DNA from 2 places in the Streptomyces sp. NPDC048483 genome. Region 2 is predicted to be linked to the other one. Evidence: riboswitches for the same ligand, from Rfam matches in the RefSeq annotation. Region 2 holds a riboswitch; the other holds the start of a gene.
The links. Region 2 has a riboswitch for S-adenosylmethionine ahead of thrC (threonine synthase). Riboswitches for the same ligand answer to the same signal wherever they lie in the genome.
Positions count from the first base shown of each region.

Region 1 (14,344 bases), on a different contig from region 2:
TTCCAGGTCGCTACCGGCCGCATGCCCGCCCAGCAGCCCGGCGCCCAGGTGCCGCGGAAGCGGAACATCTACAACAACGCCCAGATCGAGCAGCTCGCGGCCTATGTGGCGTCGCTGGGTGCCGGTCCCACCGTCCCCGACGAGAAGCAGTACAACGCGGACGGCGCCGACATCGGCAAGGGCGGCGAACTGTTCCGCACCAACTGCGCGCAGTGCCACAACTTCACCGGTGAGGGCGGCGCCCTCACCAACGGCAAGTACGCACCGACGCTCGAGGGCGTGGACCCGAAGCACATCTACGAGGCCATGGAAACCGGCCCGCAGAACATGCCCTCCTTCGGTGACGGCTCGCTGAGCAAGCAGAACAAGAAGGACATCATCGCGTACATCGGCGCCGTCAACGGCGATGAGTCCGAGAGCCCCGGCGGCCTGGACCTCGGCGGTCTCGGTCCGGTCAGTGAGGGTCTCTTCGGCTACATCTTCGGCCTGGGCACGCTGGTCGCGGTCGCCATCTGGGTCGCAGCCCGGACTACGAAGGCCAAGAAGTCATGAGTGAGACTGAACGACACGAAGACGTGCCAGAAGACAAGCTCCCCGAGCGGGAGACGGCGCACGAAGGCGCGCTGGCGACGGCGGAGAACCCGTTCGCCGACCCCGGCCTGCCGGAGCACGAGCACCGCATCCAGGACATCGACGAGAAGGCCGCCCGCCGCTCCGAGCGCATGGTGGCGCTGCTCTTCCTGGTGTCGATGCTGGCCACGGTCGGCTTCATCGCCTCGTACGTGGCCGTGCCGATCGACAAGATCGTCTACATCTGGCCGATCGGGCACATCAGCGGCCTGAACTTCGCGCTGGGCCTCACCCTCGGCGTCGCGCTCTTCTGCATCGGTGCCGGCGCGGTCCACTGGGCCCGCACCCTGATGTCGGACGTGGAGGTCGCCGACGACCGCCACCCGATCGAGGCCACCCCCGAGGTCAAGGCCAAGGTCATGGCGGACTTCGCGGAGGGCGCCAAGGAGTCGCAGTTCGGTCGGCGCAAGCTGATCCGCAACACGATGTTCGGTGCGCTGACCCTGGTCCCGCTCTCCGGCGTCGTCCTGCTGCGTGACCTCGGGCCGCTGCCCGGGACGAAGCTGCGGACGACGAACTGGAAGAAGGGCGTCCGGCTCGTCAACCAGTCCACCAACCTTCCGCTGCGTCCCGAGGACATCGCGGTCGGCTCCCTGACCTTCGCCAAGCCCGAGGGCCTGGAGGAGGACAGCGAGGACTTCAACGAGCACATCGCCAAGGACGCCCTGATGCTCGTGCGGATCCAGCCGCAGGACATCAAGGACAAGCAGGAACTGTCCTGGTCGCACGAGGGCATCGTCGCGTACTCGAAGATCTGCACCCACGTGGGCTGCCCGATCAGCCTGTACGAGCAGCAGACGCACCACGTGCTGTGCCCCTGCCACCAGTCGACCTTCGACCTCGCCGACGGCGGCAAGGTGATCTTCGGTCCGGCCGGACACGCCCTGCCGCAGCTGCACATCACGGAGAAGGACGGCTTCCTCGAGGCCGCGAGCAGCTTCGCGGAGCCCGTCGGCCCGAGCTTCTGGGAGCGCGGATGAGTAACGAGACAAGCGCGACCAACCCGCGCCGCGGCCAGGCGCCGCGGGGCGAGCGGATCGCCGACTGGGCGGACGGCCGGCTGGGCATCTACAGCCTCGCCAAGTCCAACATGCGCAAGATCTTCCCGGACCACTGGTCCTTCATGCTGGGTGAGGTCGCGCTCTACAGCTTCATCATCATCATCCTGACCGGTGTCTATCTGACGCTGTTCTTCCACCCGAGCATGGCCGAGGTGACCTATCACGGTTCCTATGTGCCCATGCAGGGGATCCGGATGACCCAGGCCTTCGAGTCGACGCTGGACATCAGCTTCGACGTCCGCGGTGGCCTGCTCATCCGCCAGATCCACCACTGGGCGGCGCTGGTCTTCCTGGCCGCGATGATGGTCCACATGATGCGGGTGTTCTTCACGGGCGCCTTCCGCAAGCCGCGCGAGGTCAACTGGCTGTTCGGCTTCCTGCTGTTCGTGCTGGGCATGTTCACCGGCTTCACCGGCTACTCGCTCCCCGACGACCTGCTCTCCGGCACCGGCGTGCGGTTCATCGAGGGCGTCATCCTGGCGATGCCGCTGGTCGGCTCGTACCTGCAGATGTTCATCTTCGGCGGCGAGTTCCCGGGCCACGACATCATCCCGCGGTTCTTCACGGTGCACGTCCTGCTGCTGCCGGGCATCATGCTCGGCCTGCTGGTGGCGCACCTGATCCTGGTCTTCTACCACAAGCACACGCAGTTCCCGGGTGCCGGCAAGACCAACAGCAACGTCGTGGGCATGCCGCTGCTGCCGGTCTACATGGCCAAGGCCGGAGGCTTCTTCTTCCTGGTCTTCGGTGTGATCTCGGTGATCGCCGCGGTCGCCAGCATCAACCCCGTGTGGGCCATCGGGCCGTACCGGCCGGACCAGGTCTCCACCGGTGCGCAGCCGGACTGGTACATGGGCTTCGCCGAGGGCCTGGTGCGTGTCATGCCGGGCTGGGAGTGGGACTTCTGGGGCCACACCATCAACTTCGGTGTGCTGATCCCGATCCTGATCTTCCCGCTGGTCCTGGTCGCCATCGCGGTCTACCCGTTCGTCGAGTCCTGGGTCCGCGGCGACAAGCGTGAGCACCACATCCTGGACCGCCCGCGCAACGCCCCCACCCGCACCGGCTTCGGTGTGGCCTGGCTCGTCGCGTACTTCGTGATGCTGATCGGCGGCGGCAACGACCTGTGGGCGACGCACTTCCACCTGTCGCTCAACTCGCTCACCTGGTTCGTCCGGATCGGCTTCTTCGTCCTTCCGGTGCTGGCCTTCATCGCCACCAAGCGGATCTGCCTGGGTCTGCAGCGGCGCGACAAGGACAAGGTGCTGCACGGCCGCGAGTCCGGCATCATCAAGCGCCTGCCGCACGGCGAGTTCGTCGAGGTCCACGAGCCGCTCGGCCAGGAGCAGCTGCACGTGCTCACCCAGCACGAGCAGCCCGCCCCCTACGAGCTGGGCCCGGAGGTCGACGAGAACGGCGTCCGCCGCAAGTTCACCCGGTCGCAGAAGCTGCGTGCCAAGCTCTCGAAGACCTACTACGGCGAGGACAACGTCATCCCCAAGCCGACGGTCGAGGAGTACCAGGAGATCACCAGCGGCCACGGCCACCACTGATCACCACAGCGCTGTAAGGCGCACGTAGTACGCCACCCAGAGGGCCCCGTCCGAGCACCGGACGGGGCCCTCCGGCGTTCCCGCGGCTCGATAGGGTGAGGTCACAGGCAGTAGACAGACCAGGAGTGTGGACCATGAACGTTGTGACCCCGGTTGGCGGCGACAGCGTGGCGGCCCACACCTGGCCGGGCATCCTCAACGCCCTGCTGGACGGCCGTGACCTCGCCGCCGACGACACCGCCTGGGCGATGGACAAGATCATGCGGGGCGAGGCCAGCGACGCCCAGATCGCCGGGTTCGCGGTGGCCCTGCGCGCCAAGGGCGAGACCGTCGCCGAGATCTCCGGCCTGGTGCGCACCATGTACGCACACGCCCGGCTGATCGAGGTGCCCGGCCCCAGCGTCGACATCGTCGGCACCGGCGGCGACGGTGCCAAGACCGTCAACATCTCCACGATGTCCTCGATCGTGGTGGCCGGCACCGGCGCCAAGGTCGTCAAGCACGGCAACCGCGCGGCGTCCTCGGCCAGCGGCGCCTCCGACGTCCTGGAGAAGCTCGGCGTCAACCTCGACCTCACTCCGCAGCGGGTCACCGAGGTCGCCCAGGAAGCGGGCATCACCTTCTGCTTCGCGGTGAAGTTCCACCCCTCGCTGCGCCATGTCGCCAATGCCCGCGGTCAGCTCGGCATCCGTACGACCTTCAATGTGCTGGGCCCGCTGACCAACCCCGCCCGGGTCCGCGCCCAGGCCACCGGCGTCGCCGACGCCCGGATGGCGCCGATCCTGGCCGGGGTGCTCGCCGAGCGGGGCTCGTCGGCGCTGGTCTTCCGCGGCGACGACGGCCTGGACGAGCTGACCACGACCGCCACCTCGAGGGTGTGGATCGTGCGGGACGGCGCGGTGCGCGAGGAGGCCTTCGACCCGCGGGACGTCGGCATCGACCTGGTGCCGGTGGAGGCGCTGCGCGGCGCGGACGCGTCGTACAACGCCGATGTGGCCCGCCGCCTGCTGGACGGCGAGACCGGCCCGGTACGCGACGCGGTGGTGCTGAACGCCGCGGCGGCGCTGGTGGCGCTGGAGCCGACGGACGCGCCGCTGGCGGAGCAGATCCGGGCCGGGATGGCGAAGGCCGCCGCGGCCATCGACTCCGGGGCGGCCAAGCGCGTGCTGGAGCGGTGGGTGGCCGCAACCAACGCCTGAGCACCCCGTCACGCACGGTGTGACGCAAGCCCCGGTCCGTCATCCGGACCGGGGCTTGCGGCGCATCGGCCGTATGGCATGATGCTGCGCAGGTCACGAGTGACAGCGACACAGGCCCCGGCCCGCTGTCCGGCAACCCTCCGTCCGTGGCGGGGTGCCCCGGGTGATGACCAGGCCGCAGGCAGCGAGGTCTGCGGCAAGCGCGGATCCCTCGCCAGGGATCCTGGTCCTCGAGGGAGCCTCTTCCGTGATTCAGCGAATGCGATAGGGCCGTCGGCCCCTTTTCCGCACCCCTTTTCTTTCCCGCCGCGTGTGCTGTGCGGTGCCCTTCCGCGCACCCGCCCGCGGTGAATTCGCTTTCCTGTTACGGGAGTTCGCCATGTCTGTTTCCGCCGTTGCCGCCGACCGTTCCGTTTGTGCCCCGCTGCCGGTTCTGGGCCGGGATGTCACCGTCCCGCTCGTGACCGGCGGCGAGGCCGCCTACGCCGCACTGGACTACGCCGCCAGCGCCCCGGCCCTGCAGCGGGTCTGGGACGACGTGGCCGCCTACGCCCCGTACTACGGCAGCGTGCACCGCGGCGCCGGATACCTCTCGCAGCTGTCCACCGACCTCTTCGAGAACAGCCGGAAGACGATCGCGGACTTCCTCGGCTGCCGGGCCGACGACCAGGTCGTCTTCACCCGCTCCACGACCGACTCGCTCAACCTGCTGGCGGCCGTACTCCCGGACCGCACCCAGGTGTTCGTCTTCGAGACCGAGCACCACGCGTCGCTGCTGCCGTGGGAACAGCGCGCGGACACCGCCGTGACGTACCTGAACGCGCCGCGCACCCCGCAGCAGGCGGTGGCCATCCTCGAGCAGGCGCTGGCCGAGCGCGAGCCGTGCTCCGCTTCCGGAGACTCGGTGAAGAGCGGAGGCGGAGCGCAGCGGAGCGGTCCCGCCCTGGTGTGCGTCACCGGCGCCTCGAACGTCACCGGTGAGCTCTGGCCCGTACAGGAGCTGGCGGCCGCCGCGCATGCCCACGGCGCCCGGATCGTCCTCGACGCCGCGCAGCTCGCCCCGCACCACCCCGTCGACATCGCGGAGCTGGACGTCGACTGGGTCGCCTTCTCCGGACACAAGCTGTACGCGCCGTTCGGCGCCGGGGTGCTGGCGGGCCGCGCGGACTGGCTCCAGGACGCGGAGCCGTACCTGGCGGGCGGCGGCGCCAGCCGCAAGGTGTCCCGCCGCGCGGACGGCGGCGTGGACGTCGAGTGGCACACCACCGCGGCCCGGCACGAGGCCGGCTCCCCGAACGTCATCGGTGCCTACTCCATCGCCTCCGCCTGCCGGGCGCTGACCGAGGCCGGGTTCGACCAACTGGTCGCCCGCGAGCAGGCGCTGATCGCCCGGGTCCGGGCGGGCCTGGCCGAGGTGCCCGAGGTCAACGTCCTCTCCCTCTTCGGCGACGACGCCCCGCGGGTGGGCGTGATCTCCTTCGTCGTCGAGGGCTGGAACAGCTCGCACTTCGCGGCCGCGCTGTCCGCCGAGTACGGCATCGGCGTCCGCGACGGCCTCTTCTGCGCCCACCCGCTCGTACGGACCCTGCTCGGCAGTGAGCCGCAGGAGCCGGGGGAGTGCGGTGCGCCCGAGGCGGCGCCGGGTGAGCGTTCTCTGAACGCCATCCGGGTCAGTTTCGGCGCCGGCACCCCCGACGAGCATGTTGACCGCTTCGTGCGAGCGGTCAAGGAACTGGTCGCGGACGGCGCGCGGTGGAACTACCGCACCGAGGACGGCCGTTGCGTACCCGCGTCCGCGTAGGCCTTTTCCCACCGCTCCGCTGCGCTTTGCCTGGGCCGACGTGCCTGGCTTTGCCTCCGTTTGGCGGGCTGGTGCCGCTGCGCGGGGCTGTTCGGCTGAGGGACCGGGCCTCCGGACTCCGTCCTGCGGCCCGGCCCCTCCCCGTTGTGGGGGGAAGAAAACCGGTGGGGGTGTGCGTAGCGACGCACGCCCCCACCGGCCCTTTCCGCCCACCCACGGGAGGGGACGGCCCGCAGGACGGAGTCCGGAGGGCCGTCACCGCACCCGACAACACCACGCCCGCCGCTGGGGGTACCTCCCACGCCCTTTAGGGCAGTGGGGGAGCAACGGCGAGACACCACCACGGAGGGAAAGCCAACAACGTGGGGCGCAGACGCTACGCGTCTACGCGTCCAGGCCGATGGCGAACGCCGCCTCCAGGTCGTGCTGGGAGTACGTGCGGAACGCAATGTGCGTCTCGGTCGAGGCGACGCCAGGGACCTTGCTGATCCGGCCAGGGATGACATCGGCAAGGTCGTCGTGGGCGGCGACCCGCACCATGGCGATCAGGTCGTGCGCACCGGTGACGGAGTAGACCTCGCTGACGCCGTCCAGCGCGGCGATCTGCTGGGCGATCTCCGGGATCTGGTCCACGCTGGTCTTGATGAGCACGATCGACGTGATCACGGCTGGCTCTCTCCCTCGGTCGCCGGGGCGTTCTCCCTGGTGGACCCCACACTATCCCTCCCGTAGCGCACCCAGGCGTACAGGAAGCCGAGCGCGAACCCGACCACATGGGCGAGGTAGGCGACGCCGGGGCCGTGGGGGCCGGCCTGTGCGGCCTGCCACTGGAGGACGAACCAGAAGAGCAGCACGATCCAGGCGGGGAAGCGCAGGGGGAGGAAGAAGAGGAAGGGGAAGACGCTGGTGACGCGGGCCCTGGGGAAGAGGTAGAGGAAGGCGCCGAGTACGCCGGAGATCGAGCCGGAGGCGCCCACCAGGGTCTGGCCGGAGGTGGCGTGCGCGGCGGCGTAGCCGAGCAGGGCGAGGTAGCCGGTGGCGAGGTAGAAGGCGGTGAACGGCAGCCGCCCCATCCGGCTCTCGGTCATGCCGCCGAAGACGTACAGAAACAGCATGTTGCCGAGCAGGTGCAGCCAGCTGCCGTGGACGAACAGCGCGGTCAACGGGGTGATCAGGGCGCGGAGCGAGCCGCTCCACAGATCGAGCGGAATCACGCCCCAGCGCTCGAAGTAGGCGGTCTGGGCCTGTAGCAGGGCGTCGCCGTGGCCGTACACATGGTTCAGGCCGGAGGCCGGGCCGATCGCGAAGATGACGCAGCACAGCCCGATGAGGACGTTCGTCGTCCGGGAGAAGGCCGCTGCCAGGGAGCGGGCGGGGTGCGGTGGCCGGGGGATGCCCGGGAACAGGGGCGGCGCCGTCATGAAGTGATCATGGCGTAATGGGGGCATTCGGGACAGAGTGCCTCGCCGTGTCCCGCCTCCTGGGCACGGCCCGCACCCGGCCCCCTCCAGGCCGTAGGGTTGCAGTCAGTACCTTGCGTATTTCCGCAGTCCGACGGCGCACCGCGTGAACCCGTACATCAGCACGAGACCGACGAGCATGACGAGTACGAAAGAGGACAACACGATGGCTGCTCCCCTGCCGACGGCCGAAACGCGGTGGCGCTGCACGCTCTGCGGCAACCTCACCCGCTTCGATGTGACCCGCCGGTCCAAGGTCGTGGAGTACGTCCACCTGGACCTTGCGGGGGAGCCGAAGGTGGAGGAGCGCGAGGTCCTCAGTGAGAGCATCGAGTCCGTGCGCTGCCGCTGGTGCAACGCGGTCGACCAGATCGAGCTGGTGGACCGGCCGGGCGCGAGCGCCTGAGATCGGAGCGATCAAGCCGTGGTGGAGCGTCCAGAAAGGGAGCCGGGGGCGGCGCACGCCGACGCATCGGAGGATGCCGTCGACGAGGTGCTCGACCGTCCGCTGCCCGAGGGCGTACGGCGCCGTGTCGTGGCGCTCACCGCGGAGTCGTTCGGTGCGCTGACGGTTTCCGAACTCCCGCCCCCCTTGCGGCAGTACGCCCGGTTCACCCCCACCCGCCGCGCCAAGTTCGCCGGAAATGCGATGGCCGCGGCGCTGGAGAGCGACGCGGTCTTCCGGCAGCGGATCGCGGGCAAGCTGCGCGAGGCCCAGCCGGAGCTGGCCGCGGCCCTGGAGGACGGCACCCCGCCCGCGGCCGCCGATCCGCTGGACGTTGCGGCGGCGGCCTATGTGCTGCGCCCCGAGGGCTGGGTCAAGCTCGTCGCGGCGGCCGGCGAGGAGGCGCAGCGGGTGCGCGCCGAGCGGGCCGGTGAGGAGGCCGAACGGGAGCTGGCCCGGCTGCGCGAGGAGCTGGCGCAGGCGCGCAGCGAGGCCCGTGCGGACGCCGACCGGGTCCGGGCCGATCTGGACGCGGCCCGCAAGGAGAGCGAGTCGCTGCATCGCAAGCTGCGGAGCGCGCTGAGCGACGTCAAGCGCGGCGAGGCGGCGGTGCGCAAGGCCGCGTCCGCGGTGGACGCCGCGCGCTCCCAGGCCGCGACGGAGAAGGCCGTCGCGGACAGCGAGCTGCGCCGGCTCAAGGCCCGTGTCGCCGAGGTCGAGACGGCGCTGGAGACCAGCCGGCGGGCCGCCCGTGAAGGCCGCAGCGTCGAGGACATGCGGCTGCGGCTGCTGCTGGACACGGTGCTGGACGCCGCCCAGGGGCTGCGCCGCGAACTGGCCCTGCCGCCCGCCAACGTCCATCCGGCGGACACCGTCGAGGCGGTCGCGCCCGGCAAGATGACGCCCAAGGACATCGCGACCCGCGCGCTGTCGGAGATGGACCCGGCGCTGCTCGACCAGCTACTGGCGCTGCCGCAGGCGCATTTGGTGGTGGACGGCTACAACGTCACCAAAACCGGCTATCCCACCATGCCTCTGGACAAACAGCGGCTGCGGCTGCTGGGCGGGCTGGCGGTGCTGGCCGCGCAGACCGGCGCGGAGATGACCTGCGTCTTCGACGGCGCGGAGCTGGCGGCGCCGGTGCTGCTCGCGCCGCCGCGCGGGGTGCGGGTCCTGTTCAGCAAACCGGGCGTAACGGCCGATGAGTTGATTCGTCAGCTGGTACGGGCCGAACCGCCCGGCCGCCCGGTCGTCGTGGTCTCCACGGACCGGGAAGTGGCCGACGGCGTCGCCAAGGCGGGCGCCCGGCCGGTCGCATCTGCCTTGCTCCTCAAGCGACTTGCCCGGACCTGACCGTTTTGCGGCTCCGGGGGCGTCCCGCCCGGAAAACCACTTGATTTTCCCTTGACTGCCGTACCGGAGCGTCAAGTGCCGCTTACTGCCTGTGTGATGTTGGTAAAGCTTGGGGCCCGTGGCACAGATTTTTCCTGTGGGGATTTGAAGCGATCACAACTCGGTTACTAAGGTCGGGCCTCGAACCTTCATACAGGTGATTATCCAACCGGGATGGTCAGTGGAGGTACCGCCGAGTCCGCGGCGTTCACGCGGAGCCGGGGTTTCACCCCCCACTTCCCGGTAGGCGGCTGGAGGAAGAAGGAGCTCGCCCCCGTGGCGTCCCACCGTCGACCCAAGCAGCCGAGCCGTACTCGCGTGACCGTGCTCACCGCGACCGCCGCCGCGGCCGTCGCCCTGTCCTCCCAGGCCGCCCAGGCCGCCCCGAACCCGTCCAAGAAGGACGTCAAGGCCCAGGTCGACAAGCTCTACGAGCAGGCGGAGCAGGCCACCGAGAAGTACAACGGCGCCAAGGAAGACCAGAACAAGCTCCAGAAGGAGGTGGACCGCCTCCAGGACAAGGTCGCCCGCGGCCAGCAGGAGCTCAACCAGCTCCGCAAAGGCCTGGGCGCCGTCGCCTCCGGCCAGTACCGCAGCGGCAGCATCGACCCCTCGGTCCAGCTCTTCCTCTCCGGCGACCCGGACAGCTACCTGGACAAGGCCTCCACCCTCGACCAGTTGAGCGGCCACCAGGCCGAGCAGCTCAAGACCATCGCGGACAAGCAGCGCCGGCTCGCCCAGGAGCGCGCGGAGGCCGCCGGCAAGATCGAGGACCTCAGCGCGACCCGCAAGGTCCTCGGTGAGAAGAAGGACGAGATCAAGGGCAAGCTCGCCAAGGCGCAGGAGCTGCTCAACGCCATGACCGCCAAGGAGAAGGCGGCCATGCAGGCGGAGCAGGAGCGCGCCAACCGCGCCAACGACCGGACCGACCTCGGCGACGACGTGCCCGCGTCGCAGCGCGGTGCGGCCGCCCTGTCCGCCGCCCAGTCCAAGATCGGCTCGCCGTACGTCTGGGGCGCCACCGGCCCCTCCTCCTTCGACTGCTCGGGCCTGACCTCCTGGGCCTACCAGCAAGCCGGCCAGTCGCTGCCGCGCACCTCGCAGGAGCAGGCCAACGCCGGCACCCGGCTCGGCTCGGAGAGCCAGCTCAAGCCCGGCGACCTGGTGCTCTTCTACAACGACCTGCACCACATCGGCCTCTACGCGGGCAACGGCACGGTGCTGCACGCCCCGAAGCCGGGCGCCGCGGTGCGCTACGAGTCGATCAACAACATGCCGTTCGCGTTCGGCGTGCGGGTCTGATCACACCAGGCACAAGGGTCTGAAAAGCCTCACAACAGTTGCAACCTGCCGCCCGAACGGGCGAATTGCGGCCCCCGCCGCTGACTTCCCGCCCCGCCGGTGACCTGCGCAGTCACCGGCGGGGCGGCATTGTGCGGACGGAAAAGGGTCTTTGGTCGCCACCGACCTGCGCCGTTACTGTCTGCCCTCGCAGCTGCGGGTCACCGTCCGCCCTCCCGGGCGGCAGCGGCTGCACAGGGAAGGAGTGCGGCACACGTGGTCTCCCATCGCCGTACCTCACAGCCAGGCCCCGTCACCCGCACCGGTGTCACCGCCGTCTCGGCGGCCCTGGCAACCGCGGCCGCCGCACTGTCGGGGACACCGGCCTCGGCCGACCCCGCGGAACACCCCGCCGCGGGCCGGGAAGCGGCCACCGCACGGCTCGACAAGCTCTACGAGGAGGCCGAGCGGGCCACCGAGAACGTCAACGGCGCCGACGAGCGGACCCGGCGGCTGCGGGACGAGGTGGCGAACCTCCAGGACCGCACCGCCCGCGCCCAGGAGCAGGTCAACCGGATGCGCACCCGGCTCGGCGCCCTGGCCGCCGCCCAGTACCGGGGCGGCGGCATCGACCCCGCCCTGCGCCTGCTGCTCTCCGAACGCCCCGACAGCTACCTCGAGAAGGCCTTCGCCCTCGACCGGATCAACAGCACCCGGGCGCACGAGCTGCGCGAGCTCCAGGACGCGCTGCGGGCCCTGGAGCAGCAGCGCCGGGCGACCGCCGCGAAGCTGGCGGCCCTGGAGGCCGGCCGCCGGGACGTCGCCCGCGGCAAGAAGGCGGTCCGGCGCAAGCTGGCCGCCGCCCAGCGCCTGCTGAACGCCCTCCCGCGGGACGCCAGGGCGGCCTACGGCCGGGCCTCCCGCAGCGACGGGCGGGACGAGATCCTCCCCGACCTCTCCGGCGCCGTACCGGCCTCCGGGCGGGCCGCCGCGGCCGTCGCCGCCGCACTCGCCGCCGTCGGCTCCCCGTACGCCTGGGGAAGCAGCGGCCCCTCGTCCTTCGACTGCTCCGGACTCACCCAATGGGCCTATGCGCGCGCCGGAGTCTCCATCCCGCGGACCTCGGAGGCCCAGCGGGGCGCCGGCCGCCAGGTGCCGCTCTCCCAGGCGCAGCCCGGCGACCTGGTCGTCTACCGCTCGGACGCCAGCCACGTCGGGATGTACGTGGGCAACGGCCAGGTCGTGCACGCCCCGTATCCGGGTGCCCGGGTCCGCTACGACCCCGTCGGCATGATGCCGGTCGCCTCCGTCACCAGGCCCTGAACCGGCCCTCGACCCCCCTCCCGCCGTTTCCCTGCGTTTTTGCGCCGGGCGGGTCGCACTTACGATCAGCGGCATGTCACGTCAGCGGGCGCGGCGGCGATGGCCGTCACGGGCCGGGGCGGCGGTCTGTGCCGCCCCGCTCCTTGCGCTGCTCGTCCCGCTCACCGGCTGCGCACCCCAGTCCCCGCCGCGCGACCGCTTCCCGGACGTCCAGCGGATGCTCGACGCCCGCGCGCGGGCCGTCCGCCACCGGGACACCGCCGCCCTCCTGGCCACCGTCGACCCGCGGGCGGCCACCCCCTACCGCGCCCGCCAGCGCCGCCTGATCGCCAACCTCACGGCGGTCCCGCTCACCGACTGGCGCTACGACCTCGTCTCCACCGATGCCTTCCCGCTCCCGGCCGGCGGCCCCCACGGCCGGATGGCCGCCAAGGTACGGCTGAGCTACCGCCTCAAGGGCTACGACACCGCGCCCGTGACCTCCCTCCAGTACCTCACGCTCACCGAACGCGGCGGCCGCTGGCGGATCACCTCGGACACCGACGGCACCCCGGCCGGGCGGCCCGGCACCCGCCAGCTGTGGGACCAGGGCCCGGTACGGCTGGTGCGCGGCCGGCACAGCCTCGTCCTGGGCGGCGCCACCGACCCGGCGCGGCTGCGCGATCTTGCGGACCGGGTGGACGAGGCGGTGCCCGCGGTCTCCGACGCCTGGAAGAGCAGCTGGTCGGCGAAGGTGGTGGTGGAGGCGCCGGACACCGTCGACCAGATGGCGCAGCTGCTGGGCAGCGGCGACTCCGCCGGCTACATGGGCATCGCGGCCGTCACCACCGGCGAGGCGGGCGCCTCGGCCACCGCCCCCGCGGACCGGGTGATCGTCAACCCGGAGGCGTACGAGGAACTCAACGACCTCGGCCGCGCGGTCGTCCTCACCCACGAGACCGCCCATGTCGCCACCCGTACGGTTACCACCGAGGCCACCCCCCTGTGGCTCTCCGAGGGCTTCGCCGACTGGGTCGCCTATCGCGATATACGCCGCAAGGCCGCCATCACCGCCCCCGAACTCTCCCGCGCGGTCGCCCTCGGCAAGACCCCCGACCGCCTCCCCACCGACGAGGACTTCGGCTTCCAGGCCGGCGCGGACCGCCTGGCGAAGGCGTACGAGGGCGGCTGGCTCGCCTGCCGCATGATCGCCGACAAGTGGGGCGAGGCCAAGCTGATCGCCTTCTACCGCGCCGCGGGCCGCAGCGGCGCCGAGACCGCCGCGGGCCGGCTCGGGCCACCGATCGAGGTGCTCCGGGCCACCCACCGCCCCAGGGCCGGGCACACCCCTGGCTCCGCCTCCGCCCACGACGCCCGCCGCCAGGACCGCGCCGAGCGGCTGGACCGGGCGCTGCGGTCCCAACTGGGCATGGGGGTCGCGGAGTTCACCCAGGAGTGGCGGGAGTATGTGGAAGGGCAGTTGCGGTGAGCGACCCGCCGCGCGGGAGGCGGTAGGGGCGCGGCGGGCCGGGCCGCCCGCCGCCGGACGGCGACCCGGTACTGTCGGCCGGGACCGGCCCCGCGCAACCCCTGGCGAAAGACCACCGTGCACAAGACGCTGATCGTCACCAACGACTTCCCGCCCCGGCCCGGCGGCATCCAGGCCTTCCTGCACAGCATGGCGCTGCGCCTGGACCCCTCCCAGGTCGTCGTCTACGCCTCGACGTGGAAGCGCACCAAGGAAGGTCTTGCGGCCACCGCCGCCTTCGATGCCGAGCAGCCGTTCACGGTGATCCGCGACCGTACGACCATGCTCCTGCCCACGCCCAGGGTGACCCGGCGCGCCACCGTCCTGCTGCGCGAACACGGCTGCTCCTCGGTCTGGTTCGGCGCCGCCGCCCCCCTCGGCCTGATGGCGCCCGCCCTCCGCGCCGCCGGCGCCCGGCGCATCGTGGCGACCACGCACGGCCATGAGGCGGGCTGGGCCCAGCTCCCCGCCGCCCGCCGGCTCCTCCGGCGCATCGGCGAGGGCACCGACACCCTCACCTACCTCGGCGAATACACCCGCTCCCGGATTGCGGGCGCGCTCACTCCGGCCGCCGCGTCCCGCATGGTCCAACTCCCGCCCGGCGTCGACGAGAAGACCTTCCACCCCGCCTCGGGCGGCGACGCCGTACGGGCCCGCCTCGGCCTCGCCGACCGCCCGGTCATCGTCTGCGT
Region 1 is NZ_JBEZJZ010000069.1:4,664-19,007, forward strand. Features, by position in the region: gene AB0D04_RS28430 (c-type cytochrome) at 1-552, shown strand, start outside; gene AB0D04_RS28435 (Rieske 2Fe-2S domain-containing protein) at 549-1,610, shown strand; gene AB0D04_RS28440 (ubiquinol-cytochrome c reductase cytochrome b subunit) at 1,607-3,244, shown strand; gene trpD (anthranilate phosphoribosyltransferase) at 3,379-4,443, shown strand; SAM riboswitch class IV at 4,535-4,652, shown strand; gene AB0D04_RS28450 (aminotransferase class V-fold PLP-dependent enzyme) at 4,823-6,244, shown strand; gene AB0D04_RS28455 (Lrp/AsnC ligand binding domain-containing protein) at 6,629-6,910, opposite strand; gene AB0D04_RS28460 (rhomboid family intramembrane serine protease) at 6,907-7,665, opposite strand; gene AB0D04_RS28465 (hypothetical protein) at 7,871-8,110, shown strand; gene AB0D04_RS28470 (NYN domain-containing protein) at 8,129-9,502, shown strand; gene AB0D04_RS28475 (NlpC/P60 family protein) at 9,818-10,843, shown strand; gene AB0D04_RS28480 (NlpC/P60 family protein) at 11,099-12,145, shown strand; gene AB0D04_RS28485 (hypothetical protein) at 12,219-13,613, shown strand; gene AB0D04_RS28490 (glycosyltransferase family 4 protein) at 13,731-14,344, shown strand, end outside.
Region 1: linked by a shared signal. The riboswitch ahead of AB0D04_RS28450 (aminotransferase class V-fold PLP-dependent enzyme) and the one ahead of thrC (threonine synthase) in region 2 are both predicted to bind S-adenosylmethionine.

Region 2 (14,344 bases):
TGTCTTTCCCAGGGCGCACTCGTGGCCCGCCAACCGTGTGAAGACTACATGGAGTCAGGCCGAGCGGATCGACCCATGCGTGAGGGTTGGACACGTAAGACGTGGGATTTGGACCAGGGTTTAGCCCCAAAGGGTCCGGTGATAGGTACTGTGCCGCGTCCGGAGAATAGTGTCGGTGGTAGTTGTAATGGAGTTCAGCTTCACGATCGAAGTATTGTCCCGGGAACCGGAGAGGCGTGTACGCCGAGGCGTCAGAGTTCCAGGAAGTGGTACCCCAAAGTGTTGTCCGCGCAGACCACGCAATATCGCCAGACTCGACAACTAGTTCACTGGGCGTGCCGATCAGATCAGTGATGATAGCGAAGAATCGTTGGTCGATGATTTGTTGGGGTGCTTCAGAAGGTACAGACGTGACTACCTTACGTTCAGCCTGGGCGAGGGGAGCTAGGCCTTTGTGATCCCAAGTGAGAACGATGGCTTGGTCTGTCCCAGCCGCGCGCGCCACCTGCTCCGTGAGTGTGGAGCCATCCCAAGTGAAGTCGATCTGCTCAGCGACTGTAGCGGCATCAGGCGTCAAGGACTGTTTGGCTGTTCGGCGGCCAAGGGGGTCGTAGAGGTAGCGCCAGGTGGTGCCGTCGGGTGTGACGACGGAAGTCATGCGGTCTTCTGCATCCCAGGTGTAGTGCCAGGTGTCGGGTCTCTGGGAGAGGCGGGTTTTTTGGCGGAGGGTGACGCGGCCGAGAGAGTCGTGTTCGTAGCGGATGCGGCCAGCGCGGGTGATGCGGGTGCCCTCGTATGACCTTTCCCCTCGTGCTGAGGGGCTAGCGTGGCGACCGGGCCAGGTGGCGTGGGTTTGGTTGCCGGCTTCGTCGTAGGCGTAGGTCTCAGCCCAGTCGGTGGCACGGACAGCGGTGACGCGGCCAGCGCGGTCGAGGTCGAAGGTGTGGCGGCCGGTGTGGGAGTCGTTGACGGCGGTGAGGTTGCCGTCGGGACGGTAGGTGTATCCGCGGTGGACGAGCCGTTGTGCTTCGGAGGCGGCGTCTGCTGCTGGGGCGGCCCCGGTGGGGGACTGGCGCGCGCTGGTGGCTGCTGTGTTGAGGAATTGGGCTGTTGGGGTGGCCGTCAACGACTGAGCTACGAGGCGGCCGGTGGGGTCCCAGGTGTGGGTGAGGTTGAGGTTGTCGCCGATGGTGCGGGTGAGTTCTTGGCCGGCGGCGTCGTGGTCGAAGGCGAGGGCGTGGCCAGAGATGTCCATGGCCGTGCGGTTGCCGGCGGCGTCGTAGGTGTAGGTCGTGGTGTGGCCTGCAGGCGTGATGCGGGAGGCGCGGCGGCCCAGGGCGTCGTAGGTGAACGTCATGGTGCGGCCGTTGACCGACTCGCTGGTGACGCGGCCCAGGACGTCGCGGGTGTAGGTGACGGTGGCGTCCGGGTTGGCTGCCTGGTGCAGATTGCCAGCTGCGTCGTAGGCGTAGGTAGTGACGAGACCTGCGGCGTCCTTGTGTGTGATGCGGCTGAGGGTGTCGCGGGTGTAGGTGGTGACCTCACCCAAGGTGTTCGTTCGGGTGGCCAATTGACCGGCGGCGTCGTGCGCGTAGGTGAGGACGCGGTCGTCGAAGTCCGTTTCCGATATCAGGCGGCCGGCGCCGTCGTAGCTGTAATTCCAGTTCAGGCCTTGGGGGTTGGTGACCTGGGTGAGGCGTAGTTCGGTGTCGTGGGTGAACTCGTGGCGGACACCGTCGGGGTCGGTGCGGGCCGTCAGCAGGTCGAAGTGGGTGTATTCGAAACGGGTGGTCTGGCCGATGGCGTCGGTGTGGGTGAGGCGGTTGCCTTCGCCGTCGTAGGTCCATTCCTCCATGGCGCCTGATGCGTCGATGCGGGCGGCGAGTTTCCCTTCGACCGTCCACACCATGTGGGTGGTGTCGCCGAGGGGGTTGGTGATGGAGGTGGTGCGGCCGAAGGCATCGTGGCGGTAGTGGGTGGTGGCGCCGAGCGGGTCGACGGCCATCACCGGCAGCCCGGCCTCGTTGCAGTAGAGGTGGGTGGTGTTGCCGAGTGCGTCAGTGACGGAGGAAACGTGGCCGCGGGAGTCGTGGGTGTAGGTGGTGGTGGCGCCAGCGGGGTCGGTGGAGGAGGTGCGGTTGCCGTCGGCGTCGTAGGTGTGGGTCCAGATGGTGCCGTCCGGGCCGGTGACGCTCAGCGGGTGGCCGTCGTCGCTGTAGGCGGTGGTAGAGGTGGTGCCGTCGGGGAGGGTGACGGCGGTGGGGCGGCCCTCGTCGTCGTAAGTGAAGTGGGTGGTGCGGCCCAAGGGGTCGATGGTGGAGAGGACGCGGTGCTTGGCGTCGCGGACCGTGCGGGTGGTGGCGCCGGTGGGGTCGGTTTCCGCGACGATCTGGTGGCGGTCGTTGACCTCGTAACGGGTGATGCCGCCCTGGGAGTTGTGGAACAGGTTCGTGCGCAGGCCCGATACGGGGTCGGGGTCGTCGCCCCAGCTGAAGTGGGCGCGGAGGTGGCCTTCGATTCCGCCCTGTGAGGTGCAGCGGTCCTGGTCGTCGTAGACGTAGCTGTAGCTGCTGTTGTTGGTGTCGGTCCAGGACGTGATGCGGCCGTGCTCGTCGTAGGTGAAGCGAAGGGGCAGGCCGGAGGAGTTGGTGGTGCTGGTGAGGTTGCCGGCTTCGTCGTAGCCGTAGGTCATCAGGAGCTGGTCGGTGCCGTCGGGGGCGGCGCCGGCCAGGTGGAGGGCGGTGATGCGGCCGTTGTCGGTGGTGAGCAGGAGGCGGTAGCCGGCGCTGTGGGTGATGGCGGTGGGGGTGCCGTCTTCGGTGTAGTCGAAGGTGTGGTGGTTGCCGCGGCGGTCGGATATCTCGTCGAGGACGGCGAGGTCTTCGGTGTAGGTGGTGAAGTAGCGGCGGGTGCCGGTGACCGGGTCGGTCAGGAGGTAGTCGCCGTCCGGGGTGCGCTCGAGCGGGTGGCCGTCGCCCTCGACGGGGAGGGTGGGGACGCCGACGGCCGGGTGCGGGTAGAGGTGGAAATCGCCTTCTTCGCCGATGAGGATGACACCCTCGGAGTCGATCTCCAGACGCTGGTCGACGGTGCTCATCCACGTCGGGCCGAACCAGCGGCCGGTGCGGTACGAGGACTCGAAGGTGCGGGTGAAGGTGAGGGGGAGGCTGCCGGGAAGGGTGATGTCGGTCTGCGGCAGGATCATCCGGCCGGTGGCCATGTCGATAGGGTCGTTGCCGAAGGTCTTGCACCAGGCAGTGCGGAGCCGGTCCCGGATGGTGCGCTTGCCGCCTTGCTCGGCGGCCTCTCGCGCGGCCCCCTTGGCGGCATCTTTTGCCCCCGCCTTCAGAAGCCCCTTGCCGACGGCCCCGGCGCCCTTGCCCCCGACGAGGTTGGCGACAAATGCCCCACCCGCGTCCCACGGGTCGCTGCCCCAGCCCTCACCGAGCATCCCCTTGGCCATGCGGCCGGGATGGGCGGCGGCACTGGCCAGGCCGAGGCCGGTCTTGGCGACGTTGGCCAGGTACAGATTGGGGTGGGCGAGGTTGTACGGCTCCGTCGGGTTCAGGGTGCGGGCCAGGTTGACCGTTTCGACCACGGCCTTGCCCGCGCCGCCGACGACGTGCATCAGGCCGATGCCGCCTTCCGCGAGGCCGTCAGCGGCGTCCCAGGCCGACTTCTTGAGGAATGAGGGCTCCTTCGGGGCGTGGTCCAGCGCGTTCTTGAGGGCGTTACCTGCCTTCTCGGCGGCTTCGTTACGCTGGCTGCGGGCGTTCTTGAGGATTTCCTGGGCCTCTTTGCGGCCCGCGTCACCGGGATCCTTGAAATCGCCGGGCTCTTGTGGCCTGGCGCCCGGGTCGGATCCGCTGTCCACGGCGCTCTTGTAGGCCTTCACCTTCGCGTTGTACGCCTCGACCTGGTGAATGCGGGCGTCGAGCGCCTTCTTGCTCTTGCCCTCGGCCGCCTGCCACGCATCGATGGCCGACTGGGCCTTCTTCTGGGCCCAGTGGACGGTATCGGCGTACGCATCGAGGGCCTTCCACGCCGCCTCGCAGGCGTCCGCGGTCCGCATCCACTGCTTGGGGTGCGCATCGAACTTCTCGTGGAAGCTTTCGGCGGCCTTGCCCTTCCAGGACCCGGCATCCAGTTTGCGGATTCCCTGCCCGACACGTTCGAAGGCCGCGTAAAAGTCCTTCAGATGCGCCGCGGATTCATTGATCTTGGCGACGTCGCCGTGGATCAGCTCCTTGGGGTCGTCACTCTCACCCAGCTGCCGCTCGTCGACCTGCGCGCCCAGTGCGTCCGCGGCATCCTCGCCGACCGAGCGGACGGCGTCGGCCGCGCCGTCCGCACCGACATATTCGAGTCCGTCGGCAGTCTTGTCCGCCGCGTACTCGATGCCCTCACCGACCGCCTTCTTGGCGCCATCGACCGCGTCGCCGACCTTGTCGGCAGCGGAATTGATCCCGTCCCCGATGTCCCCGAGAAGGCCCATCAGTTCTTACCCCCGTTGTGCTGTAAGCAGTGGATGTGCAGTGGCGGCTGTGCACCGGTGTCTCAGGAACCGTCGTGGCCATGGCCGTGGTCGTCGGCCTGGGCCTGAAGATCACGGGCCTGTTTCAGCGGCCGCAAGGCCCAGTTGTGGTCCACGTCACCCGCCCACTTGGACGTCGAGAAGTCCTCACCTGTCTGCTCCGCCGCTTGCTTCACTTCCTGGAAGGCCTGCTGCGATTTCCGGGAAGTGGGGTCCCAGTCCGCGTCATCGAACTGGGTGACCGCGTTGTCCTCGCCGACCTGTTTCCACGTCCGATGCTTCAGCCGTTCCTCGGTCATCGTCGGGTCACCCATCAGCAAGGCATTAGCCCCGACCTTCAACGTCGTCGAAACGTACTGCTCCTGCTCGTGATAAAGACCGGCCGACAAATCAAGACGACGCGCGAATTCATCGGCCTCATGAATGAGCAGGCGAACACCCCAGCCCCAGCGCTCACAGAACGAATCGAATACGGAACTCACGTCGGCGTGACCGGCCTCCATTCCCGAGAGCGCCAACTTGTCGAATCCCTGGCCAAGTTGGGCGCTGGTGTCGAAACCGAGTTCCTTCAGCTCCGCAATCGCGTCGTGGATACCCTTGGTGACCTGCTTCAGGGCATCGGGGTCCAGCTCATAACCTTCGACGGACGTCATGCCGCACCTCCCTCAGTGAACGCGACAGGCCGCCCGCCGGCGGAGTTCGGCTCGGCGAGGTCGATCGCAGCAGAGTCCGGAACGATGCCGCTGACCGGCGGAAACAGCATCGGCTGCTCGCTTCCCACGTTTACGGCCACGCCCGCGGGACCCTCGATGGCGGGGATGACGACGTCCAGGAGACGTGCGCCGACGGCGCGTACGTACTCCAGCTCGGTGTCAGGTGCGGCACCGCGGGCCACGGCGAAATGGGACAGCGCCTCTTCGTCGGTGAAGGCGTACAGCCAGCGGATTCCGGACATCTCGGCCGACATGAGGGAATCGTTCACGACCGGGATGAATACCGAGGCGCGTCGGAATTCCCCCACCAAGGCGGCCGGATTCAGCTCCCCCTCATGAGCTGCCGCTATCTCGTCAGTCAAGTACATGGCGAACCCCCCGATTCCCCTCGCGCGTTGACACCACCATGACACATGGCACTGACACTGCGAGTCGAACACGCCAGCGACAAAACCGGCCCTATGGTTCTTTCGAATTCAATAAAGACGGCTCAACGGCTGGCCATCGCCGATGCGGAGGTGCTGGCCGGCGAGCGGACGCTGCCGGAGATCGCGGTGCGCTGCGGCTTCGGATCCGGCGAGGCATTTGGCCGGGCGTTCCGGGTCGTGCACGGCGTGGGCCACATCGGCAGGAGGAGTGAACTCGACTACTACCGCGGTGTGGTGACGGGTCCTCCCGGGCCCGAGGATCTGGACACGCTCACCGTCCCGGCCGGAGCCGGAGATTCGGCGCACCCGGCCGTCGGCGGACGGGACGCAGACAGCGAGAACCTTGAGGAAGGCCGAAACGACAGCGGCGGCGAGGCGGGCCGACGCCCCTCGCCGCCGCAGCGCCCGACAGTCCTCAGCAGCCGACGGACCAGGTGTGGGAGCCACCCTTGTCGTTCGCGCCGCCGTTGTAGCCGATCTCCTGCCCGGGAGCCAGACACAGGGTCACGTGTCCCTGCAGTTCACGGCCGTCGTACACCTTGACGTGGTCCTTGACGCCCGGCCCGGAGACGCCGTGGTTCGCCCACGAGGAGTCTTCGTTGGACATGTCGCCCTCCCACCAGTGATCGTCGCCACTGTGCTCGATCTTCATGCCCTGGAAGTTCGCGTCCGTCCAGACGCAGAAGTAGCCGCTGCGACAGTCCGCTGCCTCAGCGGCGGACGAGGTGGCCAGGGCGGCGCCGGCGGAGATCAGGGTGGCTGCGAGGACGGCGGTGGTGCGCTTCATGGTGCGGGGTCTCCCTTGGATGGGTGGTGGTTGAGCAGAGCCGTGGCTCCGGTGAGGGCATGTGCGCGCAGCCGCCGCCAGTCGGCGATCTCGGCGCGGTGCCGGGCGCGGACCTCGGCGAGGCTGCGGTGGGTGTGGGCGGCTTCGGGCTTGAGGTTGTTGACGGTCACCGACGCCCGGAACCAGCGGCGCTCATCGCCGTAGAGCCGCCGCTGGGCGGCGGCCAGGCAGCCGTCGGTGTGGGCGCGTACGACATAGCCGGTGGGCAGGGTGAGGGACAGCTCCGTCCGGCCCGTACCGAAGAGCGCGGCGGTGACCCGCTGTTGGGCCTTCCGTCGCTCGGCGGTGTGCGGCGGGCGCTGCCCGGCGCGGGGCGGGGTGAGGCCCTGGCGGGTGAGGCAGGCGTCGGTGAGGAGCCGGGTGGCGGTCTTGATCACGTCGTCCGGGGCGGGACGGGGCACCGGGGCCGGGGCCTGGCCCGTACAGCCGGTCAGGAGGCAGCTGGCAAGAAGGAGGCCGGAGAGGAGGCAGCCGGTCAGGAGCAGGGGGCGGGCCAGTAGTCCGGCGGTCCGCATACGAAGGCGCATCCGCGGATCAGCCCGGCTCGCAGCCCATTTTGGTGTCGCTCACGCCGTCGAACTTCGTCCCCCAGGCGGTCCAGTTGTTGTCGTAGTCGTCCGGCCGGATCTCCCGGTAGAGGCAGCGCCCGCCGGGCTGGTAGCTGATGGCGTAGACGCTGACGGGGGCGTGGGAGTCGAAGGAGTAGGCGTGCCGCTGCACGCGGGGGTCGGCCTCGCGGTAGCCGGGTGGGCTGTAGGCCCAGGCGCCTCCTGAGCCCATCTGGTGGGGCTCGGGCCAGAAGTGCACCTGGCCCGGCGGCACCGCCTGAGCGGCAGGCGCGGCCAGGCCAGCGGCAAGGACGGTAGCGAACACCGCGGCGGCGGTGGCGAGTTGACGCATACGGGAGGTCCCCCGGGGTGGCGGTCGATCTGGGCCTGATCACGCTCCCCGCGGGTTGTGCAGGTATGCGCCAGGCCACTCCCCAACTGATGTGCGTCGTAGCACCCGCACAGGTGACTGGTACTGGTACTGGTACTCCACAGCCCTGGCGTGGGCCCTGCCTCAGGCGTACTTGCCCATCTCGCTTGCCTCCAGCGCCGCCTTCTCGTTGACGCCGATCACATAGCCGTCGAGGTCGCGGAAGTAGAACATCCGCTGTCCGGTGTGGTCGGCGGTGAGTTCCTTGACGATCTCGGCGTTCTCGGCGATATGGCGGTGGGCGGCGTCGAGGTCGTCGACGGACAGGTAGAACATGCCGGCGAAGCCGATGGGGGTGTCCTTGAGGACCGGGAGCCAGTGCTTGAGATCCTCGTTGCGGTAGATCATCGCGCAGAAGTCGCCCTCGAAGAGCAGCATGTGGATGTCGTCGCCGGGGCGCGCGGCCCGGGAGTCCACGTCGAAGCCGAGCTTCTTGTAGAAGGCGAGGCTGGCGGCGGTGTCCTGGACGCTGATGCAGGGCGCGAAGGGCATATGGGTTCACCAAACGTCAAAGAGGGGGCAATTGGGACAAAGGTTAGCCCGCTGCCCGCCCTTCCCCGCCCGACCTTCGGTCGGAACACGCCCATCACCGCACCCATCGCCGCACCCGGCACCCGGCACGCGGCAGGCCGACCTCGGTACGCGCATCGGCGGAGCCGGCCGCGATGGCTCCCCCGAATCGCCGCCGCGACAGCCCCAAAAACGCCGCCGGGGCGGCACCCCTCGTACGAAGGGTGCCGCCCCGGCGAACGGGTGGACCTGCGGTCCGCGAGGACCGGCAGTCTGATCCGGTGGGCCGGATCAGAAGTCCATGTCACCGCCCGGCATGCCGCCGCCGGCCGGGGCAGCGCCCGCCTTCTCCGGCTTGTCGGCGATGACGGCCTCGGTGGTCAGGAACAGCGCGGCGATGGAGGCGGCGTTCTGCAGGGCAGAGCGGGTCACCTTCGCCGGGTCGATGATGCCCTCGGCGATCATGTCGACGTAGTCGCCGGTGGCGGCGTTCAGGCCGTGACCGACGGTCAGGTTGCGCACCTTCTCCACGACGACGCCACCCTCGAGACCACCGTTGACGGCGATCTGCTTGAGCGGGGCCTCCAGCGCGAGCTTCACGGCGTTGGCGCCGGTCGCCTCGTCACCGTCGAGCTCGAGCTTCTCGAAGACCGCGGAGGCCTGGAGCAGGGCCACGCCACCGCCGGCGACGATGCCCTCCTCGACGGCCGCCTTCGCGTTGCGAACGGCGTCCTCGATGCGGTGCTTGCGCTCCTTGAGCTCGACCTCGGTGGCGGCACCGGCCTTGATGACGGCCACGCCGCCGGCCAGCTTCGCCAGACGCTCCTGGAGCTTCTCGCGGTCGTAGTCCGAGTCGCTGTTCTCGATCTCGGCACGGATCTGGTTGACGCGGCCCTGGACCTGGTCGCTGTCGCCGGCACCGTCGACGATGGTGGTCTCGTCCTTGGTGATGACGACCTTGCGGGCGCGGCCCAGGAGGTCGAGACCGGCGTTCTCGAGCTTGAGGCCGACCTCCTCGGAGATGACGGTGCCACCGGTGAGGATGGCGATGTCGCCGAGCATGGCCTTGCGGCGGTCACCGAAGCCCGGGGCCTTGACGGCAACGGACTTGAAGGTGCCACGGATCTTGTTGACGACCAGGGTCGACAGGGCCTCGCCCTCGACGTCCTCGGCGATGATCAGCAGCGGCTTGCCGGACTGCATGACCTTCTCGAGCAGCGGAAGGAGGTCCTTCACGTTGCCGATCTTGGAGTTGACGATCAGGATGTACGGGTCGTCGAGCGACGCCTCCATACGCTCCATGTCGGTGGCGAAGTACGCCGAGATGTAGCCCTTGTCGAAGCGCATACCCTCGGTGAGCTCCAGCTCCAGACCGAAGGTCTGGGACTCCTCGACGGTGATGACGCCTTCCTTGCCGACCTTGTCCATCGCCTCGGCGATGAGCTCGCCGATCTGGGTGTCGGCGGCGGAGATGGAGGCGGTGGAGGCGATCTGCTCCTTGGTCTCCACATCCTTCGCCTGCTCCAGCAGGGCGGCGGAGACGGCCTCGACGGCGGTCTCGATGCCGCGCTTCAGCGCCATCGGGTTCGCACCGGCGGCGACGTTGCGCAGGCCCTCGCGGACCAGAGCCTGGGCCAGGACGGTCGCGGTCGTCGTGCCGTCACCGGCGACGTCGTCCGTCTTCTTCGCGACCTCCTTGACCAGCTCGGCGCCGATCTTCTCGTACGGGTCCTCGAGCTCGATCTCCTTGGCGATGGAAACACCATCGTTGGTGATCGTGGGGGCGCCCCACTTCTTCTCGAGGACGACGTTACGGCCCTTGGGGCCGAGGGTGACCTTGACGGCGTCGGCGAGCTGGTTCATCCCGCGCTCGAGACCGCGCCGTGCCTCCTCGTCGAACGCGATGATCTTGGCCATGTGAAGTGGTCCTCCCGGACATCGGGGTGGATTGCTCCGGACCGCGCTGGCGCCCGCGACGGACGGCCTGCATGCCGTGTGGTTCCTTGCCCCACCCGATCTGCGGACCTCGCCGACCCGATCCTTGGTTATCACTCTCACCCGGAGAGTGCTAACGCAATGATTAGCACTCGACCCCCTCGAGTGCAAGCGTGCGGATGGGTGGGCGGGGGGCTGGGGGGCCGGGGTGGCTACCCGCCCCGCACGCAAGAAGGCCCGCACCCCCTCAGGGGTGCGGGCCTTCTTGACGCTGCAGTCGGTCGGCGCCTCAGCCGGCCACCCGGACCATGTCCGCCTGCGGCCCCTTCTGGCCCTGCGAGATCTCGAACTCGACCCGCTGACCCTCCTCAAGGGTGCGGTAGCCGTCCATCTGGATCGCGCTGTAGTGGACGAATACATCCGCACCACCGTCGACCGCGATGAAGCCGTAGCCCTTCTCCGCGTTGAACCACTTGACGGTGCCCTGAGCCATGCCTAACTCCCCTATTACTGGCCCTTGCGCAGGACCGCACTCCGCGGACCCGGGTCAGACCTCACCCCTCGAAAGGCCCGTGGGGTGTGCGCCGGAACGCGTCGACCGCCGCTGAATGTATCTGCACCAATGCCCAGCGCAACAGGTCAATCGGACGAGAATTCCGGCGCCGGAGAATCCGCAATTATGCAGCCAAGTCGCATTACGCCAGGGCAAGTCGGGCCGGGCATAGCTCACGTATCCGACAATTCCTGCACACGCTTCGGGCACAACTCATCGCGATCAGATATGCGTGGGGCACGCGCGCGGAGTCGTACGAGGGTCATACGCAGGTTGTACGAGGGCTCGTACGAAGAAGATCGCCCCCATGGTATCGCCTTTCACGACATGGAATTGCCCCATCCACTTTTGGGTGGATGGGGCAATTCCAGTCACGCAGGACGAGAGATGGCGCAAATCAACTCGTTCAGCAGCCGCCGGCCACCGCCGGAATGATGGAGACGCCCGCGCCGTCCGGCGTCGGCGTCTCCAGGCCCTGCTCGAAGCGGACGTCGTCGTCGTTGACATAGACGTTCACAAAGCGGCGCAGCTTGCCCGCGTCGTCCAGCACACGGGCCGCGATCCCGGTGTGGTTCTTCTCCAGGTCGGAGATCACCTCGGAGAGGGTCGCGCCCTCTGCGGCGACCTCGGCCTCGCCGCCGGTGTACGTGCGGAGGATGGTGGGGATGCGGACCTTGACGCTCATGGGTTCTGCCTTCCAGCGACTGCGGGGTACGAGTTCAGGGGGGAGGGGCCGGGGCTCAGCCGGACAGGTCGGCCGCGCGGAACGCGTCCAGGCTCGGCCGGATGGTGGCCGTGGGCCCGGCAGCGACGGCGTCAAGCGTCTTGAGGCCGTCACCGGTGTTGAGGATGACGGTGGTCAGGGCCGGGTCGAGCAGACCCTCCTCGACGAGCTTCTTGGTGACGCCGACGGTCACGCCGCCCGCGGTCTCCGCGAAGATCCCTTCCGTCTGCGCCAGCAGCCTGATCGCGTCCACGACCTGCTCGTCGTTGACATCCTCCACCGCACCGCCCGTACGCCGCGCGATGTCGAGCACATACGGCCCGTCGGCCGGGTTGCCGATGGCCAGCGACTTGGCGATGGTGTTCGGCTTCTGAGGGCGTACGACGTCGTGCCCGGCCTTGAAGGCCGCGGAGACCGGCGAGCAGCCCTCGGCCTGGGCGCCGAAGATCTTGTAGGGCTTGTCCTCGACCAGGCCGAGGGCGATCAGCTCCTTCAGCCCCTTGTCGATCTTGGTGAGCTGGGAACCGGAGGCGATCGGGATGACGATCTGGTCCGGGAGCTGCCACCCCAGCTGCTCGCAGATCTCGTACGCCAGCGTCTTGGAACCCTCGCCGTAGTACGGGCGGAGGTTGACGTTCACAAAGCCCCAGCCCTCGCCCAGCGGGTCGCCGATGAGCTCCGAGCAGAAGCGGTTGACGTCGTCGTAGTTGCCCTCGATGCCCACCAGATCGCCGCCGTAGACCGCGGCCATGACGACCTTGCCGGCCTCCAGGTCGTGCGGGATGAAGACGCAGGACTTGAAACCGGCGCGGCGGGCCGCGGCGCCGACCGCGCCCGCGAGGTTGCCGGTGGAGGAGCAGGACAGGGTGGTGAACCCGAAGGCGCGGGCGGCCTCGACCGCGATCGCGACGACGCGGTCCTTGAAGGAGTGCGTCGGGTTACCGGAGTCGTCCTTGACGTACAGGCCGCCGGTGATGCCCAGCTCGGCGGCGAGCCGGTCGGCCTTGACCAGCTTGGTGAAGCCGGGGTTCAGGTTCGGCTTGTCGGCCACATCGGCGGGGACGGGCAGCAGCGGGGCGTAGCGCCAGATGTTGTCGGGGCCGGCCTCGATCCGCTTCTTCAGGCCCTCAGGGTCGCCGCTCGGGAGGTCGTACGCCACTTCGAGCGGCCCGAAACATTCCTGGCAGGCGAAAATGGGACCGAGATCGAAGCGCTGCCCGCACTCGCGGCAGGAGAGCGCGACGGCCGGGCCCAGAGCGACAGTGGGAGCATTTGCGGCGGTTTCGGTGACTTGCACAGCCATGGAGGCGAGGCCCTTTCTCCTCATCTTCCTCGCGACGCATCTCGCCGCGAGACGGACTTGGCACCTTCCCTAGCCGGGAGCCTCGCGCGCGCTGTAACTGCGGCGGAGACCGGCTGGAGGGTTGCCGGGGCTTCAACGGGCCGTATCCCTCTGCCCCTCTGGATGAGCGGTATGGCACTGGGCCGAAACCCAGGCGTTTGTGGCGGTGACCCCGGCATGCGACGGTCATCCGCGTTGTTCAAGACTGTAACCGAAGGCACTGACACTTGAGATAGTCGTCCGCACCGCGAGATGGATCACACAATGGATCACCCATGCGCCGCTGATCCGGCGGCCACCAAGGAGTCGTAGACGTGCTGGAAGAGGTGGAGCGCTGGCTTGGCAGCCGCTCCTGGTCGGCGGCCGACCGTCCACTCGGGCGGCTGCTGGAGGCCAAGCGCCAGACGAACCGCACGGTCAGCGTAGTCCTGCCGGCCCTCGACGAGGAGGCCACGGTCGGCGCGATCGTCACGGCGATCCGCCGGGACCTGATGACCGACGCCGTCCCCCTGGTCGACGAGCTGGTGGTGCTGGATTCGGGCTCCACCGACCGTACGGCCGAGGTCGCGGCGGCCGCCGGCGCCAGGGTCGTCCACCGGGACAGCGTGCTCCCCCGTATTCCCGCTCTCCCCGGCAAGGGCGAGGTCCTGTGGCGCTCCCTGCTCGCCACCTCCGGCGACATCGTCTGCTTCATCGACGCCGACCTGCGCGAATTCTCCGCCACCTTTGTCTCCGGCATCGTCGGCCCGCTGCTGACGGACCCCGACATCCACTTCGTCAAGGCGATGTACGACCGCCCGCTGGACACGGGCGGCGAAGGAGCCGGCCCCGGCCAGGGCGGCCGCGTGACGGAGCTGGTCGCCCGTCCGCTCCTCAACCTCCACTGGCCCCAGCTGGCCGGCTTCGTCCAGCCCCTGGGCGGCGAGTACGCGGCCCGCCGTTCCCTCCTGGAGCGCCTGCCCTTCCCGGTGGGCTACGGCGTCGAGCTCGGCCTTCTGGTCGATGCCCTGCACACGGTCGGCCTGGACGGCCTCGCCCAGGTGGACGTGGGCGTCCGCAAACACCGCCACCAGGACGGCCAGGCCCTGGGCCGGATGGCCGCCGCCATCTACCGCACCGCCCAGCTCCGCCTCACCCGCGGCCACCTGGTCCGCCCCCGCCTCACCCAGTTCGACCGCGGCGCGAACGGCTTCGTACCGCGCACCACGGACGTGGACACCGTGGAGCGGCCCCCGATGGCCGAGGTACCGGAGTACGCGGAGCGGCGGGCGGCCTGAGGCCCCTTTCCCGGCCGGTTTGCGTCGGCCGGTTTCCGTACGTTTGCGCGGATCGGTAGCGGGTTAATGTCGCGGCATGGTCTCCGAGCGCAGTGCGGTCCAGGGTGCGGTCCCGTCAGGTGCCGAGGTTCTCGTCGCGTCCAATCGCGGTCCGGTGTCCTACACCGTGGGGGAAGGCGGTGCGCTGACCGCCAAACGGGGCGGCGGCGGGCTGGTGTCCGGGCTCTCGGCCATCGGCCCCGATACGGATGCGCTGTGGGTGTGTGCGGCGCTCGGGGAGGGCGACCGGGAGGCCGTACGGCGGGCGGGCGGGGTCCTGGATCCGGCCGATACGGGCGGGCAGCGGGTCCGGATGCTGGATATTCCGGCGGACGTGCACGAGGACGCCTACAACGGAATTGCCAATTCCGTGCTGTGGTTCGTTCACCACATGCTGTATCAGACGCCGATGGAGCCGGTATTCGACACGGAATTCCGTGAGCAATGGGCGTCGTACGAGGAAT
Region 2 is NZ_JBEZJZ010000014.1:70,311-84,654, reverse strand. Features, by position in the region: gene AB0D04_RS10615 (putative T7SS-secreted protein) at 1-4,495, opposite strand, end outside; gene AB0D04_RS10610 (hypothetical protein) at 4,558-5,187, opposite strand; gene AB0D04_RS10605 (SseB family protein) at 5,184-5,615, opposite strand; partial or broken gene AB0D04_RS10600 (AraC family transcriptional regulator) at 5,709-5,867, shown strand; gene AB0D04_RS10595 (peptidase inhibitor family I36 protein) at 6,091-6,462, opposite strand; gene AB0D04_RS10590 (hypothetical protein) at 6,459-7,037, opposite strand; gene AB0D04_RS10585 (hypothetical protein) at 7,057-7,422, opposite strand; gene AB0D04_RS10580 (VOC family protein) at 7,585-7,992, opposite strand; gene groL (chaperonin GroEL) at 8,302-9,927, opposite strand; gene AB0D04_RS10570 (cold-shock protein) at 10,235-10,438, opposite strand; gene AB0D04_RS10565 (MoaD/ThiS family protein) at 10,905-11,183, opposite strand; gene thrC (threonine synthase) at 11,239-12,525, opposite strand; SAM riboswitch class I at 12,543-12,694, opposite strand; gene AB0D04_RS10555 (glucosyl-3-phosphoglycerate synthase) at 12,879-13,841, shown strand; gene AB0D04_RS10550 (trehalose-6-phosphate synthase) at 13,918-14,344, shown strand, end outside.